3 regions of the Microbacterium sp. LWH10-1.2 genome follow, and region 3 is predicted to be linked to each of the others. Evidence: predicted binding sites of a transcription regulator. Region 3 holds the regulator's gene; each other region holds the start of a gene.

Region 1 (5,968 bases), 140 kb from region 3:
GCTCTGCGAGCTCGTACTCCTCGACCTCCGCCGTGTCGACGGGGAGCTTGGCCCAGCGCACGACGGCCGGCAGGAGCGGACCCTGCACGAGCAGGCTGAGCAGGATGACGCCGGCCGTGACGACCACGACCTCGTCGCGTCCTTCGCCACCGATCTCGACGGGGATGGAGAGCGCGATCGCGAGGGACACCGCTCCGCGCATGCCGGCGAAGGTGGAGAGGAGGCGAACGCGTGCGGCGAGACCGCGTGGTGGTCGCGCGTCGGTCGGGCGGCGCACCACGGCGCTCAGCAGCTGGAACAGATAGCGCACCGCCAGCAGCGCGACCCACACTCCGAGCGTGATGAGCACGAGGCGGCCCACGGCTGCGGCAGAGATCTCGTGCACGACGTACTGCACCTCGAGCCCGATCAGCACGAAGAGCGCGCCGTTGAGCAGGTAGACGCCGAACGGGAAGGCGGCCTCGGACTGGCGGCGGGAGGATGCCGTGGTGATGCGCGGAGACACGTACGCGATGACGAGTCCGGCCACGACGACCGCGAGCACACCCGAGGCGTGCATGATCTCCGCCAGCAGGAACGCCGTGAACGGCACGAGCAGCAGGGTCACGTTGATGACCGCCGTGCTCGTCGACCGGCGCAGCAGCAGATACGCGAGGGCCGCGATCACCGCGCCGGCGAGCACGCCGCCGACGTACGAGACCAGGACGGTCCAGGTGATGCTCAGCGGCGTGACGTCACCGCCGACCGCGAGCGAGATCGCGATGGCGTACAGCACGAGGGCCGTGCCGTCGTTCGTCAGGCTCTCCGCCTTCAGCTTCATGAACATGCGCCGCGGCAGCAGTCGCCCGAGGGCCGCGACGGCCGTGGCGTCAGGAGGGGCGACGGCGGCGCCGAGGATGAGCGCGATCTCCCACGGCATCCCGAACAGCACGCCCACTCCGGCGACTGCGAAGGCCGAGGCCACGACGAGCAGCGTGCTCATCGGCAGGATGTAGCGGAAGTCGCGCCGGATCGACCGGAGCGACGTCGTCAGGCTCTCCCAGAACAGCATCACGGGCAGGAACAGCAGCAGCACCGTCTCCGGCGGCAGCTGCACCTCGCGCAGCTGCGGCACGAAGCCGAGCAGCAGCCCGAAGACGACGAGGACGAGGGGCAGTGCGACGCGGATACGCGGAGCGAGCAGGGTTCCTGCGAGGATCGTGAGTCCGAGCAGGACGGTGACTTCTAGACCTTCCATCTCTACCTCCCAACAGCGGTGAGAGAAGGATATTCCCCGTTCGGGGGTTCAGGTCAGCCGATCTCCTCCGTGAGCTCGAACCAGCGCAGTTCGAGCTCCTCGATCTCCGCCTCCCGATCCCCGATCGCCTTCATCTTCTCGCCGAGTCCGGCGTAGTCGGACTGGTCGTGGTCGGCGAGCGAGTGCTTGGCGGCATCCACCTGCTCCGTGAGCTTCTGGATGCGCCGCTCCAGGGCGGAGACCTCCTTCTGCGCGGTGCGCAGCGCCGCTCCGTCCAGCCCCTTCGGCGCCGCCTTCGCAGCTCCGGCGGACGCCTTGGAGGGCTCGGCGTCCTGCAGCTGACGCAGGCGCAGGTACTCGTCGACTCCGCCGGGGAGGTGTCGGAGTCTGCCGCCGAGGATCGCGAACTGCTGGTCGGTCACGCGCTCGAGGAAGTACCGGTCGTGGCTGACGACGAGCAGCGTGCCCGACCACGAGTCGAGGAGGTCCTCGATCGCGGCGAGCATGTCGGTGTCGAGGTCGTTCGTGGGCTCGTCGAGGATCAGCACGTTGGGCTGATCGAGCAGCACGAGCAGCAGCTGCAGACGGCGCTGCTGACCTCCGGAGAGGTCCTTCACCGGGGTCGAGAGCTGGGCGGACGAGAACCCGAGGCGCTCCAGCAGCTGCCCGGGAGTGAGGTCCTGCGCCTTCGAGCCGTTGCCCATCGTGTACGAGGTGCGCAGACCCGAGATGACCACGCGCACCGGGTCGTTCCAGTGCTGGTCGAGCTCGTCGAGGCGCTGGGTCAGCGTCTGCACCTTGACGGTCGTGCCGCGCTTGACACGCCCGACCGTGGGTTCGACGGTGCCGGAGATCAGGCCGAGCAGCGTCGACTTGCCCGCGCCGTTGACCCCGAGGATGCCGGTGCGCTCCCCCGGCGCGATGCGCCACTCCACATCGCGCAGCACCTCCTTGTCGCCGTAGGACACCCCCACGTCGAGAAGGTCGACGACGTCTTTGCCGAGGCGGGAGACGGCGAGCGACTGCAGGGAGATCTTGTCGCGGATCTCGGGGACGTCGGCGATGAGCTCGTTGGCGGCGTCGATGCGGAACTTCGGCTTGGCCGTGCGTGCCGGGGCGCCGCGGCGCAGCCAGGCGAGCTCCTTGCGCGCGAGGTTCTGCCGCTTCGCCTCGGTGGCTGCGGCCATCCGGTCGCGCTCGACGCGCTGCAGGATGTACGCCGCGTAGCCGCCCTCGAAGGGCTCGACGATCCGGTCGTGCACCTCCCAGGTCTCGGTGCAGACCTCGTCGAGGAACCAGCGATCGTGGGTGACGACCATGAGGGCCCCGGAGTTCGGGCTCCACCGCTTCTTCAGGTGCCCGGCGAGCCAGGTGATCGCCTCGACGTCGAGGTGGTTGGTGGGCTCGTCGAGCGCGATGACGTCCCAGTCGCCGGTGAGCAGCTTCGCGAGCGAGACCCGTCGGCGCTGGCCGCCCGAGAGCGAGCCGATCTCGGCATCCCACGGCAGATCCCGCAGCAGCCCGTCGATGACGTCACGGACCTTCGCGTCGCCGGCCCATTCGTGCTCGGGGGTGTCGCCGACGACGGCCTGGCTGATCGTGAGACCGTCGCCGAGGGTGTCGGCCTGGTCGAGCACGCCGATCGTGGTGCCGCCGCGGACCGTCACGCGGCCGGAGTTGGGTTCCTTGATGCCTGCCAGCATCCCGAGGAGGCTGGACTTGCCGTCGCCGTTGCGGCCGACGATGCCGATGCGGTCGCCCTCCTCGATTCCGAGGGTCACGGAGTCGAAGACGACCCTGGTCGGGTATTCGAGCTGGAGGGCTTCTGCCCCGAGAAGATGTGCCATGTCACTTCAAGGGTAGTCGCGCTCGCCTCACCCGACGGCCGGGCCTCCGAACAGCTCGGGGAGGGAGGCAGTGAACTCCTCGAAGTGGCTGTACCAGACGGTGTGCGCAGCGCCGGGGATGCTGCGCACGTCGACCCCGTGCTCCGTGAGCCTCCGCACGTCGGCATCGCTCACCCACGAGCTCGGCTCGGCCCTGACGACGATCGACCCCGGAGCCGGCGGCCACTCGCCGTCGGTTCCGCAGGAGACGGATGCCAAGGTCTCCGGGTCGAACCGCTCGGCGGCACGAGCCTCGACCTCGGCATCCCTCTCGGAGTAGAAGGGGCGGCTCCGGCGCAGGGCATCGGCATCCACGCGTGCGAGGCGGTCGCACTCGTACCGGTCGACGAGCTCAGCGCGGTCATGACCGCCCTCGATCGACAGCGCGGCATCGACGTAGACGGTGAGGCTCGGGTCGAGAGCCGCGGCGGCCGCTGCCAGCACGGTGGCCCCGTAGGAGTGCCCGACGGCGTGGAGCGGCCCCTCGGGCGCGAGCCGCCTGATCGTCTCGACGACGGCGGCTGCGGCCTCGTCGACGGTGAGCTGCGGGTCACGGGGAGAGCGTCCGTGGCCGGGGAGATCGAGGGCGAGCACACGGTATCCCCGGTCGACGAGGAGCGGGATGACGCGCCACCAGCTCTCGGCTGATCCCATCGCTCCGTGCAGGAGCAGGGCGGTGCGGAGCGGGGGCGTCGCCGCACCGCCCGAGTCGGCGGAGTCGGCCGTGTCGAGGGCGTGGAGGAGCATCCGGTCAGTCAATCACGGTCGTTATCCTTCTGTGACATTTCGAAGTCTGCGAGCTGTGGAATCTTTGTTCGAATGTCGGTGGCCCCTGGTGTACTGGACTCATGACCGCACTGATCGACGCGACCGACTCCCAGATGGCGATGCTCGCCGATCTGGTCGAGTCGCTGGAGATCGCCGATGCGACGGTGAACGCGATGATGGCGGCCCGCGACGGGCTGTTCGCGCTGGCGGGTCGGATGGCCGTCGACATCGCGAAGCAGGGCGATCACCCCGATCGGGGCGACATGACGATCCGCGCGGTGGCGGCCGAGATCGGGCAGCGGCTCCGGGTCAGCGACCGCACGGTCGAGCGGAAGATCGGCGAGGCGTCGTGGCTGGTCGACGGCTTCCCCGCGGTGTGGCAGGCACAGGGCGCGGGGCGCATCACGGCCGCGCACGCGCACGTCATCATCGACGCCGGCGCCCAGCTGACCGACGACGACCAGCGGGCGGAGTACGCCGAGGCCGTGCTCGCCGTCGCCGAGGTCGAGTCTCCGAATCGGCTGCGGGCACTCGCGAAGCGCATCGCCGAGAGGTTTCAGGAGCAGACGATCGACGACCGGCATCGGGCCGCCCGCGAGCGGAGGCGCGTCTGGGCGACGGAAGGCGAAGACGGCATGGCCGATCTCCACGTGCACGCCCCGGCCGTGCTGGTGCACGCGATGAAGGGCCGCGTGTCCGAGATGGCCCACCGGATCCGCACCGAGAACATCCGCGAGGCGCGCGAAGCAGCAGCCGACGGCATCCCCTTCGACCCCGACACCCGGTCCGTCGACGAGATCCGCGCCGATCTCTTCGCCGACCTCGTGCTCTCCGGCACCCCGGTCGCCCACGACAGCGCAGACGGCCTGCTCGGCGAGATCCGCGGGCGTGTGGAGATCACCGTGCCCGTGCTCACCCTGATGGCGGAGGATGCCGCGGAGGCGACCTCGGCCGACGGGGACGCGTCCTCGACGACGCCGCCTGCGCTGCTCGACGGTGTCGTGCCCATCGACGCCGACACCGCTCGTGCGCTCGCAGGCTCTGCGACGGGGTGGGACCGAGTGCTCACCCATCCGATCACGGGTGCGATGCTCGCGGTCGACCGGTATCGCCCGTCGGAGCAGCTCAGACGGCACCTGAGGGCACGCGATCAGCGGTGCCGGTTCCCGACCTGCGGGATCGCCGCCAGGAAGTGCGACATCGACCACAACGATCCGGCGTCCACGGGTGGCGCGACCGCCGAGTGCAACCTCTGCTGCTTCTGCCGCAGGCATCACACGCTCAAACACGCCTCGCCGTGGCATGTCGAACATCACCCCGGCGGAGTGCTCGAATGGACGAGTCCCGCCGGCCGCACCTACACCGACACTCCCCCGGTACCGCACACGGTGGTGTTCGTCGCCGAGGCCGACGGTGCGCCCCCGACGGGGACGGCACTGCTCGCACGCGCCCGGCCGCCCTTCTGAGTTTTCGGTCTTCTGATCTCCTGAGCTCACGCGCGCGCATTCCCGCACGATCATGGCCTGTGGATAACTCCGGCGACGCATTCGCGAATCCGGTTACCGTGTGCGAGTGATTCTCCAGAGAACAGCCGCCCACTCCCTCAGCGGACTCGGTGCCCTCGCACTCATCGCGGGAGCAGTCGCCGGATGCGCGCCCACTCCGGCCCCGACCCCGACGCCCACCGCGGCCTTCGCGAGCGAGGAGGAGGCGTTTGCGAAAGCCGAGGAGGTGTACCGGGCGTACATAGATGCCTTGAATGCGTTCCGCGCCGGGGAGGAAGGTCCATCGCCAGACAAGTTCCTAACTGGAGAGCTTCTGGATTCTGAGATTGCGGCATCTGAGGAGATGGAAAAGTCAGGTACACGCATCGTCGGGGAGACACGAATCACCAAATTCAACGGGACCACGAGTGACATCCATTCGAGCGTTGGATCGATTGAGGCGACTGCGTGTCTGGACGTCACCAGCGCACGGGCAATCGATGACGCAGGAGCGGATGTTACGACTCCCGGTAGAAGCGACCTGTATGCCATCCAAGTCACATTCGTCGGCAGTCGTTCTTCACTACTTGTGT
Region 2 (5,968 bases), 870 kb from region 3:
GATGCTGTCGCTGCCCGACTGGAGCGGCATGTGCAGCTGCGGCATGACGCTCGGAGTCTCTGCCATGGCGTCGATCACGTCATCGGTGAATGCGGCGGGGTGCGGACTGGTGAAGCGGATGCGCTCGAGCCCCTCGATCTCACCTGCGGCGCGGAGCAGCTTGCCGAACGCCTGCCGGTCGCCGAACTCGACCCCGTAGGAGTTGACGTTCTGACCGAGCAGCGTGACCTCGATCGCGCCGTCCTCGACGAGCAGTCTGATCTCGTTCAGGATGTCGCCGGGGCGGCGGTCCTTCTCCTTGCCGCGCAGATGCGGGACGATGCAGAAGGTGCAGGTGTTGTTGCAGCCGACCGAGATCGACACCCAGCCGCTGTGTGCCGAGTCGCGCTTCGTCGGGAGCGTCGAGGGGAAGACCTCGAGCGACTCGAGGATCTCGAGTTCAGCCTCGCCGTTGTGACGGGCCCGCTCCAGAAGCCCCGGTAGAGAGCCCATGTTGTGCGTGCCGAAGACCACGTCGACCCACGGCGCCTTGTCGAGCACGGCCTGCTTGTCCATCTGGGCGAGGCATCCGCCGACGGCGATCTGCATGCCGTCCTTGCGGCGCTTGACAGAAGCGAGCTGGCCGAGGGTTCCGTAGAGCTTGCCTGCCGCGTTGTCGCGGACCGCGCACGTGTTGATGATCACGACGTCGGCCTCTGCGCCATCGACCGCCCGGACGTAGCCGGCGCTCTCCAGCGAGCCCGAGAGCCGCTCGGAGTCGTGCACATTCATCTGGCACCCGAAGGTGCGCACTTCGTACGAGCGCTGCCGCCCGTCGCTGTCGACTGCTGCCGACGAGGCATCGATGATCGTCGGTTCACTGCGCGGGATAGTCATGATGGGTCAATTCTACGTTCGAGTGGCATCCTCTCACGCTCAGGAAAGCCCCGTTCCCTTGACCGCGTCGGAACGTCGGCCTGGAACCCGTTGAGATCATGCTCGAAGAGCACGCGGTCGAACGCGACTACTCGAAGCGCACGCCCGAAGAAGGCCGCCGACCGCCGAACTGCTCGGCGGTGACCGTCCGAACCACGTTCGACACCACTCCTCCCGGATAGCCTCGACGAGCGAGCTGGCCGGTGAGTCGGCGCTTCGCGGTCTCCGGATCGAGTCGCGCCAGCGACCGCATCTTGGTGCGAGCGAATTCGAGCGCTCGCTCGATGTCGTCGTCGGGGAGCTCGTCGAGCGCCGCATCGATCACATCGCGAGGGAGGCCACGCTGGGCGAGAGCCCGTGAGACGGCGACCCTCCCCTGCTTCTTCCGCTCCACTCCGGAGGAGACGAGCTGGGCGGCGAGGACCGCATCGTCGAGGTAGCCGCGACGGCAGAAGTCGTCGATCACGTCGTCGATCTGCGCCGCGTCGAGTCGGTGCCCCTGCACCTCGAACCCCTTCAGCACCATCTGCGCTTCCGAGATGGAAAGCGATCTCGCACGCAGCTTGCGAACGAGAAGCTCCTCCGCCGACTCTCGGATCTCGGCCGGATCGAGCCCATCGCCGCCTTCCTCCACCGCATCCGGAGACTGCAGGGCACGCAGTCTCGGAGCGGACCGCTCCAGACCGCCCCGTGCCGGATGACGGTCGCTGGGACGGCCTGCGTCGGCGACGCGACTCGTCGCCGTACGATCGCTCGACGCATCCCAGGTCGACCGCCATGCACCGTCACCGGTGCGGTGAGAGAAGACGTCTTCGACGTTCTCCCCCACCGCACCGGGCTCAGGAGCATCCACGGCAGCGGCCTCACCTTCGACCGGAGCACCGAATCTGTCGCTGCTCGCTGCCGCAGGGTCGCCGAACAGCGGGATCACCGGCGCAATCCGCTCAGACTCGTCCATGGGTCACTCCGATCTTTGAGCAGGGCGGCACGCCCCTTCGGGCCGATACCGCAGCACGATCACGCCGGGCGACGCTCGGCGAGCTCGTCGGCCGGGGCCGCCTCGGCCTGCACACCGATGCCGAGCTTCTGCTTGATCTGGGTTTCGATGGCCAGCGCGATGTCGGGGTTCTTGAGGAGGAACGACCGCGCGTTCTCCTTGCCCTGGCCGAGCTGGTCTCCGTCGTAGGTGTACCAGGAACCGGACTTCTTCACGATGCCGTGTTCGACGCCGAAGTCGATCAGGCTGCCCTCGCGGGAGATACCGATGCCGTAGAGGATGTCGAACTCCGCCTGCTTGAACGGCGGAGCCATCTTGTTCTTGACGACCTTGACGCGCGTACGGTTTCCCACGGCGTCCGTGCCGTCCTTCAGCGTCTCGATACGACGGATGTCGAGGCGGACCGACGCATAGAACTTGAGCGCCTTTCCACCGGCGGTGGTCTCCGGAGACCCGAAGAAGACTCCGATCTTCTCACGCAGCTGGTTGATGAAGATCATCGTCGTGTTGGTCTGGTTCAGGCCACCCGTGAGCTTTCGCAGCGCCTGAGACATGAGTCGGGCCTGGAGACCCACGTGCGAGTCACCCATCTCGCCCTCGATCTCCGCACGAGGCACGAGCGCCGCCACGGAGTCGATGACGATGAGGTCGATGGCACCGGAACGGACGAGCATGTCAGCGATCTCGAGCGCCTGCTCACCCGTATCGGGCTGCGACACGAGAAGAGCGTCGATGTCGACACCGAGCTTCGCCGCGTAGTCGGGGTCGAGCGCATGCTCGGCGTCGATGAACGCTGCGATGCCTCCCGCACGCTGCGCGTTGGCGATCGCGTGGAGGGTCAGGGTCGTCTTACCCGAGGACTCAGGGCCATAGATCTCGACGATGCGGCCACGCGGCAGACCACCGACGCCGAGCGCGACGTCGAGAGCAATGGAACCGGTGGGGATGACGGCGACGGGAGCGCGCTCGTCGCTCCCCAGCCGCATGACCGAACCCTTTCCGAACTGGCGGTCGATCTGAGCGAGTGCTGTCTCGAGGGACTTCTCGCGGTCTGCGGGTGATGGCATGATGTGTTCCTTCTGCTCGCGTGTTGCCGTCTGTAGGCTGTCGCGGCTCTCCCTGGCTGGGTGAACTCTCCGACAAGACGTATGGCGCCGTGGCCATGTCTTCACCGTACGGGGGGCCTCCGACATCGAGTCGGAACACCCACGAACTGTGCAGAACACGGTTCCTGAACCACTTGTGCAGAAGACTACGCGGCATCGAACAGATATTCGAGCAGGTCGCGCTCTCGGCGTGTCGGAATGCGGAGCACTCGAACACTTGTCATCGGTTCAACGCTTGCGCGGTTCCAGACGTCCGGCGCCATGTCGACGCGCCAACGGGACGTCGGTCTCATCGCACAGCGCGAGCCAGATGTCGCGCGGAGGAACACCGGCATCCAGCGCTTCGAGCGCGGTACGACCCGCGAGCTGGGACAGGACGAGGTCATTCACCAGGGAAAGGGCTCTGCCCTGGAACTCCGCATCGACCGCACGGAGGAACTCGCTACGGCGCATGGAGATGCGGGAGACCGATCAGCGCAGCGAGAGCTGCGGCTCGATCGACGCGACCAGATCGTCGGGAACGACGTCAGGGAACACCTGTAGACCCTCGAGCACGGAGATGCGATCTCCGACCTCGCGCATGATGATCGAGATGGGAACGTCGAGCGCATCGGCGACCGACGCGAGGATCTCGCTCGAGGCCTCCTTCTGCCCGCGCTCGACCTCACTGAGATAGCCCAGCGCCACAGACGCCTTGCTTGCGACCTGCCGGAGGGTGCGCCCCTTCTGCAGACGGAAGTCCCTCAGCACATCGCCGATTTCCTGCCTGACAAGAATCATCGGAACCTCCTCCCCGTTCGGTCCGCCGGAGTCTCCTCCGACGAGATCGCCAGTCTAATACCACTGGCATGCACAGAATCTACTCTTTCACCCTGTGGTTTGAATGTGAGCACACTCATGTCAACTTTGCCCTGGGGATTTCTATTCCCCGACGAACTCTCGCAGGATCGCAAGAGCAGCGTCGACAGCCTGGGCTCTGATCGCAGCCCTATCGCCCGTGAACACGAACGCGCGGCTCACCTCCGCGATGGGCGTCGCCACGCCGATGTGCACCGTTCCCACCGGCTGTCCGTCCGGCGAGTCCGGCCCGGCGATGCCCGTCGTCGACACTCCGACATCGGCGGAACGTCCTCCGACGGCCACGGCGCTCCTGACACCCCGCGCCATCTGCGCCGCGACCTCCGAGTGCACAGCCCCGTGCGTGTCGAGCAGGTGTGCGTCAACTCCCAGGAGGGTGTGCTTGACCGGCGTCGCGTAGGCGACGACCCCGCCGAGCAGTACGGCGGACGCGCCGGGGACGCCGACCAGCGCCGAGCAGAGAGCGCCGCCGGTGAGGGACTCCGCGACGCCGAGGGTCCACCCGCGCGCGCCGAGCGCGGCCAGGGCGTCGGAGGCTGCGCTCACGACGCTCGCCGGGCTCCGCGGACCTGGGCGACGATGTAGTCGATGCCGCTGGCGACCGTGAGCACGAGGACGATGACCATGAGGACAGCGGTCACGAGCGTCCACGGCTCTCGTCCGATCAGCACGTGCAGCGGAAGCAGCGCCCACGACAGGGCAACTCCCTGCACAGCCGTCTTGATTTTCCCCATCCAGGCCGCGGCGACCACGTGTTCGTTCACGATCATCAGGCGATGGAGGGTGATGCCCCACTCGCGCACGAGAATGATCGCGACCAGCCACCAGTTCACCTCGCCGAGGATCGCGAGTCCGATGAACCCCGCCCCCGTGAGGAGTTTGTCGGCGATCGGGTCCCACAGCTTGCCGAAGTCGCTGACGATGTCGTATCGGCGAGCGAGGTAGCCGTCTACCCAGTCCGTCGAGATCGCGACGATGAACAGCGCTGCAGCGACCCAGCGCAGAACGATGTCGCCATCCCCGTAGGTGCCGCCGAGCAGAAGAAGCACGAAGAAGACGACGGCGAGCGGGATGCGGGCGATCGTGATCGCATTGGGCAGCTGCCGGGGAATGGACATCAGTCGCGCCCCGTCAGGCCCCAGGCGTCTTCATCGCCCTCTGCCTCGACGACCGGCAGTCCTTCGAACTGCGCCTCGATCGGGTCGTAGGAGTGCGCCGGCACCGCAGGCGCCTGCGCGACCGGAGCCGCCGGCGCGGCCGAGGCCGAGGCCGAGGAAGCTGCGGGCGCGTCGACTCCCCTGAGCTTCGCGAGCACCTGCGGAAGCTGCTCTGCAGTGGCCAGCACGTCGCGGGCCTTCGACCCTTCGGACGGGCCGACGATCTCGCGCGACTCGAGAAGATCCATCAGGCGTCCCGCCTTGGCGAAGCCGACGCGGAGCTTGCGCTGGAGCATCGAGGTGGATCCGAACTGAGAGGACACGATGAGCTCCGCAGCGGCGAGCAGCAGTTCGAGATCGTCGCCGATGTCCTCGTCGACGTCCTTCTTCTTCGCCGGATCCATCGCCTCCTGCACGTCGGAGCGGTACTCCGGGCGCGCCTGGCGGGTGACGTGCTTGACGACGGCGTCGATCTCCTTCTCATCGACCCAGGCGCCCTGCAGACGGAACGGCTTCGACGAACCCATCGGCGAGAACAGGGCGTCGCCCTGGCCGATCAGCTTGTCGGCGCCGGGGCTGTCGAGGATGACGCGGCTGTCCGTCACGCTGGTGACGGCGAAGGCGAGCCGCGACGGCACGTTGGCCTTGATCAGACCGGTCACGACGTCGACGCTCGGCCGCTGCGTGGCGAGCACCAGGTGGATGCCGGAGGCGCGGGCGAGCTGCGTGATCCGCACGATCGAGTCCTCGACGTCTCGCGGGGCGACCATCATGAGATCGGCGAGCTCGTCGACGACGACGAGGAGGTACGGGTACGGCTTGAGCACCCGCTCGCTGCCGACGGGCACCTCCACCTCCCCCGCGCGCACGGCCCGGTTGAAGTCGTCGATGTGGCGGAAGCCGAACGACGCGAGGTCGTCGTACCGCATGTCCAT
Region 3 (5,968 bases):
CGCTGTCGCGTCTCGACGACCTGCTCCCCGTCTACGTCGAGCTGCTCGCGCGGCTGAAGGACGCCGGTGCGGAGTGGGTGCAGCTCGACGAGCCCGCTCTGGTCAGCGAGTCGCTCCCTGCGTCGATCGCTGCGCTGTCGGATGCCGCCGGCCGTGCCCTCGCGGTGCTGGGCGGAGCGGCGGCGCGACCGTCGATCCTGGTCGCCGCGCCGTACGCCGACCTCGGCGAGGTGTTCCCCGTGCTGGCCGCTGCCCCGATCGAGGCGATCGCCGTCGACCTCGTGCGCGGAGGCGTGCCCGCGGCCGCAGCCGGCCTGGAGGGGAAGACCCTCGTGGGCGGCGTCGTCGACGGTCACAACATCTGGCGCGGCGACCTCGCCTCGGCCTTCGACACGCTCGAGGCGCTGCGCGCGCTCGGCGCCGCCGGAGTCTCCGCCTCCACGTCGACCTCTCTGCTGCACGTGCCGCACGACGTGTCCGACGAGACGAAGCTCGATGCGCGTCTGGTCTCGTGGCTCGCCTTCGCCGACCAGAAGGTCGAGCAGGTCGTGGCCCTGGCCCGGGGCCTCGCCGAGGGGCGTGCGGCCGTCGCCGCCGATCTCGACGCGGCATCCGCTGCCCTGCAGGACCGTCTCTCGGCTCCGGGCGTCCGCGACGGTGCCGTTCGTGCCCGTGCACTCACCGAGGCGGACTTCTCGCGCGTGTCCTATGAGGAGCGCGAGTCCGCGCAGGAGTCCCTCGGCCTTCCGGCGCTGCCGCTCACGACGATCGGGTCCTTCCCGCAGACCGGCGACATCCGTCGCGCCCGGGCGCGATTCACCAGGGGCGAGATCCCCGCCGAGGACTACGAGGAGTTCCTGCGCCGCGAGGTCGCCAGCGTCGTCTCGCTGCAGGAGGACCTGGGCCTCGACGTGCTCGTGCACGGTGAGCCGGAGCGCAACGACATGGTGCAGTACTTCGCCGAGAACCTCGACGGCTTCGACGTCACCGAGAACGGCTGGGTGCAGTCGTACGGCTCCCGCGCGACCCGCCCCTCCCTCCTGTGGGGCGACGTCTCCCGTCCCGCTCCGATCACGGTGGACTGGTCGACGTACGCGCAGTCGCTCACGACCAAGCACATGAAGGGGATGCTGACGGGACCCGTCACGATCCTCGCCTGGTCCTTCGTCAGAGACGACCAGCCGCTCGGCGAGACCGCGAACCAGGTGGCGCTCGCCCTGCGCGACGAGATCGCCGACCTCGAGGCCGCTGGCATCGCGATCATCCAGGTCGACGAGCCCGCGCTGCGCGAGCTGCTGCCTCTGAAGAAGGCGGATCAGTCCGCGTACCTGCAGTGGTCCGTGGACTCGTTCCGTCTCGCGACGGGTGGCGCGGCGGCGGGCACCCAGGTGCACACCCACCTCTGCTACTCGGAGTTCGGCGTCGTGATCGACGCGATCCGCGCCCTCGACGCCGACGTGACCTCGATCGAGGCGGCCCGCAGCCGCATGGAGGTCGTGGCGGACATCGCTGAGGTCGGCTTCGATCACGGCATCGGCCCCGGTGTCTACGACATCCACTCGCCGCGCGTCCCCTCAACGGAGGAGGTCGAGTCGCTGCTGCGCCGCGCGGTGGACGAGATCCCGACGCGCCAGCTGTGGGTCAACCCCGACTGCGGTCTGAAGACGCGTGGATACGACGAGACCGTGGCGTCGCTGCGCAACATCGTCGAGGCCACGCGTCGGGTGCGCGAGGACGTGGTCGTCGCGGTCTGACGCTCGCTCGAAGAGAGAAGCGAACCGCCCTTCCCGGAGTTCGGGAAGGGCGGTTCGCTGTCGTCAGCCGTCGTCAGACCGCGCGCAGCACCGCGACGATCTTGCCGAGGATCACGGCCTCGTCGCCCAGGATGGGCTCGAAGGCGGAGTTGCGGGGGAGGAGCCAGGTGTGCCCGTCGCGGCGGCGGAGCACCTTGACCGTGGCCTCGCCGTCGAGCATGGCCGCGACGATCTCGCCGTTCTCCGCGCTGTGCTGCGAGCGGACCACGACCCAGTCGCCGTCGCAGATCGCGGCGTCGATCATCGACTCGCCCGACACCTTGAGCATGAACAGGTCGCCCTTGCCGACGAGCTGCCGGGGGAGCGGGAAGATCTCCTCGACCTGCTGATCCGCGGTGATCGGCACTCCGGCGGCGATGCGGCCCACCAGCGGCACGAGAGCGGCGTCTCCGACCGGGGTGGCGACGTCGGCGGGGTTCTCGCCGCTCGCGCCGGGGAGGTCGATGAGCACCTCCATGGCCCTGGTCTTGCCGGGGTCGCGGCGCAGATAGCCGCTGAGCTCCAGCTGTCCGAGCTGATGCGTGACGCTGGACAGCGACTTGAGACCGACGGCGTCGCCGATCTCGCGCATGCTCGGCGGATAGCCGTGCCGGCTGATCGAGTTCTGGATGACCTCGAGGATCGCCATCTGCTTGGGGCTGAGGCTCTTGCGGCGACGGGTGCGCGGCGCCTCGGTGTCGGGGGCGGAGTTCTCGCTCATCGTGCTCCTTTGTACGCGATTCCGGCGTCGCAGTTCGAATGTCGGAGGTCCGTGGTGGGGTATCCGTATCGAAACCGTATCCGAGAAACGGCCCGATCTGGAAGATCTGTTCGAGCGTGTCGGCAGATTCTCGAATCAGGTTTCGAAGAACGCTTGACAGATGTTCGAACTCGAAGATATCTTCGGTACGTAGCTTCGCATTCCTGACTCCCGGCCGAGTCCTGGATGCGAACGCTACGCCAACTTTCTCCGGCGGGGATGATCCGTCGGAGGGCAGAAAGGGAGCACGACATGAGCACCATCACCTTCGGAACCGCAGCAGTCCTTCCGGCACGTCCGGCCGCACGCCTGCGTCTGACGGTCCGCGGTCGCCGCGTGCTCCTCGGGCTCGCCTCGATCCCTCTCGCGGCGGGCATCGCCTTCGCCGCGCTCAGCGGTGGAAGCGCTGCGGCGTCCGGCGCTCACGTCGCGGCGGCGTCTTTCGAGACCGTCACGGTGATGCCGGGGGATACCCTCTGGTCGATCGCCACCACGGTCGCTCCCGACGCCGACCCTCGCGAGGTGATCGGCGAGATCAGTCGGCTCAACATGCTCACGGGCGGCGCACTGCAGATCGGCGACGAGCTCGCCATCCCCGCGCAGTACTCCGAGTGATCTCGGAGCGCGCGTCCTGCAAGCCCCTCGTGGGAGCGGTGCATGCGCAATGCGGCGTCACCCGGTGCATCATCGGCCTTCGCGCGTCCTAGCATGGGAAGGGTGACCGCATCACTCGCTGACCTCCCGCTTCGCGACGACCTCCGCGGATTGACTCCCTACGGAGCTCCGCAGGCCCCGCTTCCCATCGCGCTCAACGTCAACGAGAACACGCATCCCATTCCGGATGCCGTCGCCAGCGACATCCTCGACGACATCGCCGTGGCGCTGCGTGACATGAACCGCTACCCGGATCGAGAGTTCACGACTCTGCGCGAGGGCTTCGCCGAGTATCTCGGACACGGCCTCACTGCCGAGCAGATCTGGGCGGGCAACGGCTCGAACGAGGTGCTGCAGCACATCCTTCAGGCCTTCGGCGGTCCCGGACGCACGGCGTTCGGCTTCGCGCCCACGTACTCCATGTACCCGCTGATCGCTCAGGGCACCGGCGCGCGCTGGGTGGCGGGCGTCCGCGAGCCCGACTACACGATCACCGCGGAAGACGCTGCTGCTCAGGTGCGCGCTGTCGACCCCGACGTGATCCTGCTGTGCTCCCCGAACAACCCGACGGGCACGCCCCTCGGGCTCGATGTCGTCGAGGCCGTCTACGCGGCGGCCAGAGGCATCGTGATCGTCGACGAGGCGTATCAGGAGTTCGCACCGCGGGAGGCGGCATCCGCGCTCTCTCTCCTCGAAGGGCGTCCGCGTCTGGCGGTGTCGCGCACGATGAGCAAGGCGTTCGCCTTCGCGGGAGCGCGGGTGGGCTACCTGGCCGCCGATCCCGCGTTCATCGACGCGCTGCGCCTCGTGCGCCTGCCCTATCACCTGAGTGCCCTCACCCAGGCGGCGGCGATCGCCGCGCTGCGCAACGCCGACGTCATGCTCGGCATGGTCGACGAGATCGTCGAGCAGCGCGACCGCATCTCGGCGACCCTGGAAGCCCTCGGGTACACGCCGCACGAGTCCTGGTCGAACTTCGTCCTCTTCGGCGGCGTCGTCGACCCGAAGGCCACGTGGCAGCAGCTGTACGACAGGGGCGTGCTGATCCGCGACGTCGGCATCCCCGGCCACCTCCGCGTCACCGCGGGTACGGAGGCCGAGACCACGGCGTTCCTCGACGCCCTCGCCTCGATAGGATCGGCATCATGAGCACCCCCGCCCCGCGTACAGCCCGCCGCGTGCGCAGCACGTCGGAGTCCACGGTCGAGCTCGAGCTCAACCTCGACGGGACGGGTGTGAGCCGCATCGACACCTCGGTGCCGTTCTTCGACCACATGCTGACCGCGTTCGCGAAGCACTCCCTCACCGACCTCACGGTGCGGGCGTCCGGCGACACGAACATCGATGCGCACCACACCGTCGAGGACGTCTCGATCGTGCTCGGGCAGGCGATCCGCGAGGCGCTGGGCGACAAGTCCGGCATCTCCCGTTACGGCGACGCGCTGGTCCCTCTCGACGAGGCGCTCGCGCAGGCGGTCGTCGACATCTCCGGTCGCCCGTACCTCGTGCACGAGGGTGAGCCCACAGGATTCGAGTACCACCTCATCGGCGGTCACTTCACGGGCGCCCTCGTGCGGCACTCGTTCGAGGCGATCACGTTCAACGCCGGACTCACCGTGCACGTCCGCGTGCTGGGCGGCCGCGATCCTCACCACATCGCCGAGGCGGAGTACAAGGCCTTCGCGCGTGCCTTCCGCCAGGCGAAGGCCCTCGATCCGCTGGTCGACGGCGTCCCGTCCACCAAGGGCGCGCTATGAGCAGCGCGCCCACGGTCGCCGTCTTCGACTACGAGTCCGGCAACGTCCACTCCGCCGTCAAGGCACTCGTCGCCGCGGGAGCGGATGCTGTGCTCACCCGCGACAAGACGCAGGCGCTGGAGGCCGACGGCCTCGTGGTTCCTGGCGTCGGCGCATTCCAGGCCGTCCGCGACGCGCTGTTCGCCCACGGCGGTGACGAGATCATCGATCGTCGGCTCGCCGGCGGGCGCCCGGTGCTGGGCATCTGCGTCGGCATGCAGGTGCTGTTCTCCCACGGCGTCGAGCGCGGACACGACACCGAGGGCCTCGGCGAATGGCCGGGTGCGGTGACGGAGCTCAACGCGCCGGTCCTGCCGCACATGGGCTGGAACACGGTCGAGCCCGGCGCCGACAGCGTGCTGTTCCGCGGCATCGAGCAGGAGCGGTTCTACTTCGTGCACTCGTACGCGGCGCAGTCCTGGGAGCTCGACGTCATCCCTCCGTTCCCGCAGCCCGTGCTCACCTGGACGACGTACGGAGATCCCTTCCTCGCAGCCGTCGAGAACGGCCCGCTCTCGGCCACCCAGTTCCACCCGGAGAAGTCCGGAGACGCGGGCATCCAGCTGCTGCGCAACTGGGTCGGCAGCCTCTGACCTCCTCGATCGGCGTCACGCATTTGAACGAGCGCCGATTGCGAGGGTAACCTCGGTTCTCGTGCCTCTCATCGGCGCACTCCCACCACTCAAGGACGTCATGAACGACTTCGCGCAGTCTCCCTCCCTCACTCTGCTCCCGGCCGTCGATGTCGCGGGCGGCAAGGCCGTCCGCCTCACGCAGGGCGAGGCCGGCAGCGAGACCAGCTACGGCGATCCTCTCGACGCAGCGGGGGAGTGGGTGGCGCAGGGCGCGAAGTGGATCCACCTCGTCGACCTCGACGCCGCTTTCGGACGGGGGAGCAACGCCCCCATCCTGCGCAAGGTGATCAAGCAGTTCAAGAACGTCAACATCGAGCTCTCCGGCGGCAT

What was found. Region 3 encodes LexA, which represses DNA repair genes until DNA is damaged. Its sites were predicted from a motif close to TCGAACANNTGTTCGA; they were not measured.
Region 1: a site for LexA is predicted at 3,927-3,942, ahead of MRBLWH10_RS03605 (DUF222 domain-containing protein). Genes of this name have one in related genera too.
Region 2: a site for LexA is predicted at 3,175-3,190, ahead of recA (recombinase RecA). Genes of this name have one in related genera too.

The regions. Positions count from the first base shown of each region.
Region 1 is NZ_CP151638.1:768,073-774,040, reverse strand. It holds gene MRBLWH10_RS03620 (Na+/H+ antiporter) at 1-1,237, opposite strand, end outside; gene MRBLWH10_RS03615 (ABC-F family ATP-binding cassette domain-containing protein) at 1,291-3,084, opposite strand; gene MRBLWH10_RS03610 (alpha/beta hydrolase family protein) at 3,112-3,870, opposite strand; gene MRBLWH10_RS03605 (DUF222 domain-containing protein) at 3,972-5,357, shown strand; gene MRBLWH10_RS03600 (hypothetical protein) at 5,464-5,968, shown strand, end outside.
Region 2 is NZ_CP151638.1:1,773,686-1,779,653, forward strand. It holds gene miaB (tRNA (N6-isopentenyl adenosine(37)-C2)-methylthiotransferase MiaB) at 1-876, opposite strand, end outside; gene MRBLWH10_RS08535 (regulatory protein RecX) at 1,004-1,873, opposite strand; gene recA (recombinase RecA) at 1,933-2,979, opposite strand; gene MRBLWH10_RS08545 (DUF3046 domain-containing protein) at 3,247-3,471, opposite strand; gene MRBLWH10_RS08550 (helix-turn-helix transcriptional regulator) at 3,490-3,798, opposite strand; gene MRBLWH10_RS08555 (CinA family protein) at 3,940-4,422, opposite strand; gene pgsA (CDP-diacylglycerol--glycerol-3-phosphate 3-phosphatidyltransferase) at 4,419-4,994, opposite strand; gene MRBLWH10_RS08565 (DNA translocase FtsK) at 4,994-5,968, opposite strand, start outside.
Region 3 is NZ_CP151638.1:905,513-911,480, forward strand. It holds gene metE (5-methyltetrahydropteroyltriglutamate--homocysteine S-methyltransferase) at 1-1,754, shown strand, start outside; gene lexA (transcriptional repressor LexA) at 1,828-2,514, opposite strand; gene MRBLWH10_RS04280 (LysM peptidoglycan-binding domain-containing protein) at 2,806-3,168, shown strand; gene MRBLWH10_RS04285 (histidinol-phosphate transaminase) at 3,262-4,356, shown strand; gene hisB (imidazoleglycerol-phosphate dehydratase HisB) at 4,353-4,964, shown strand; gene hisH (imidazole glycerol phosphate synthase subunit HisH) at 4,961-5,596, shown strand; gene priA (bifunctional 1-(5-phosphoribosyl)-5-((5-phosphoribosylamino)methylideneamino)imidazole-4-carboxamide isomerase/phosphoribosylanthranilate isomerase PriA) at 5,697-5,968, shown strand, end outside.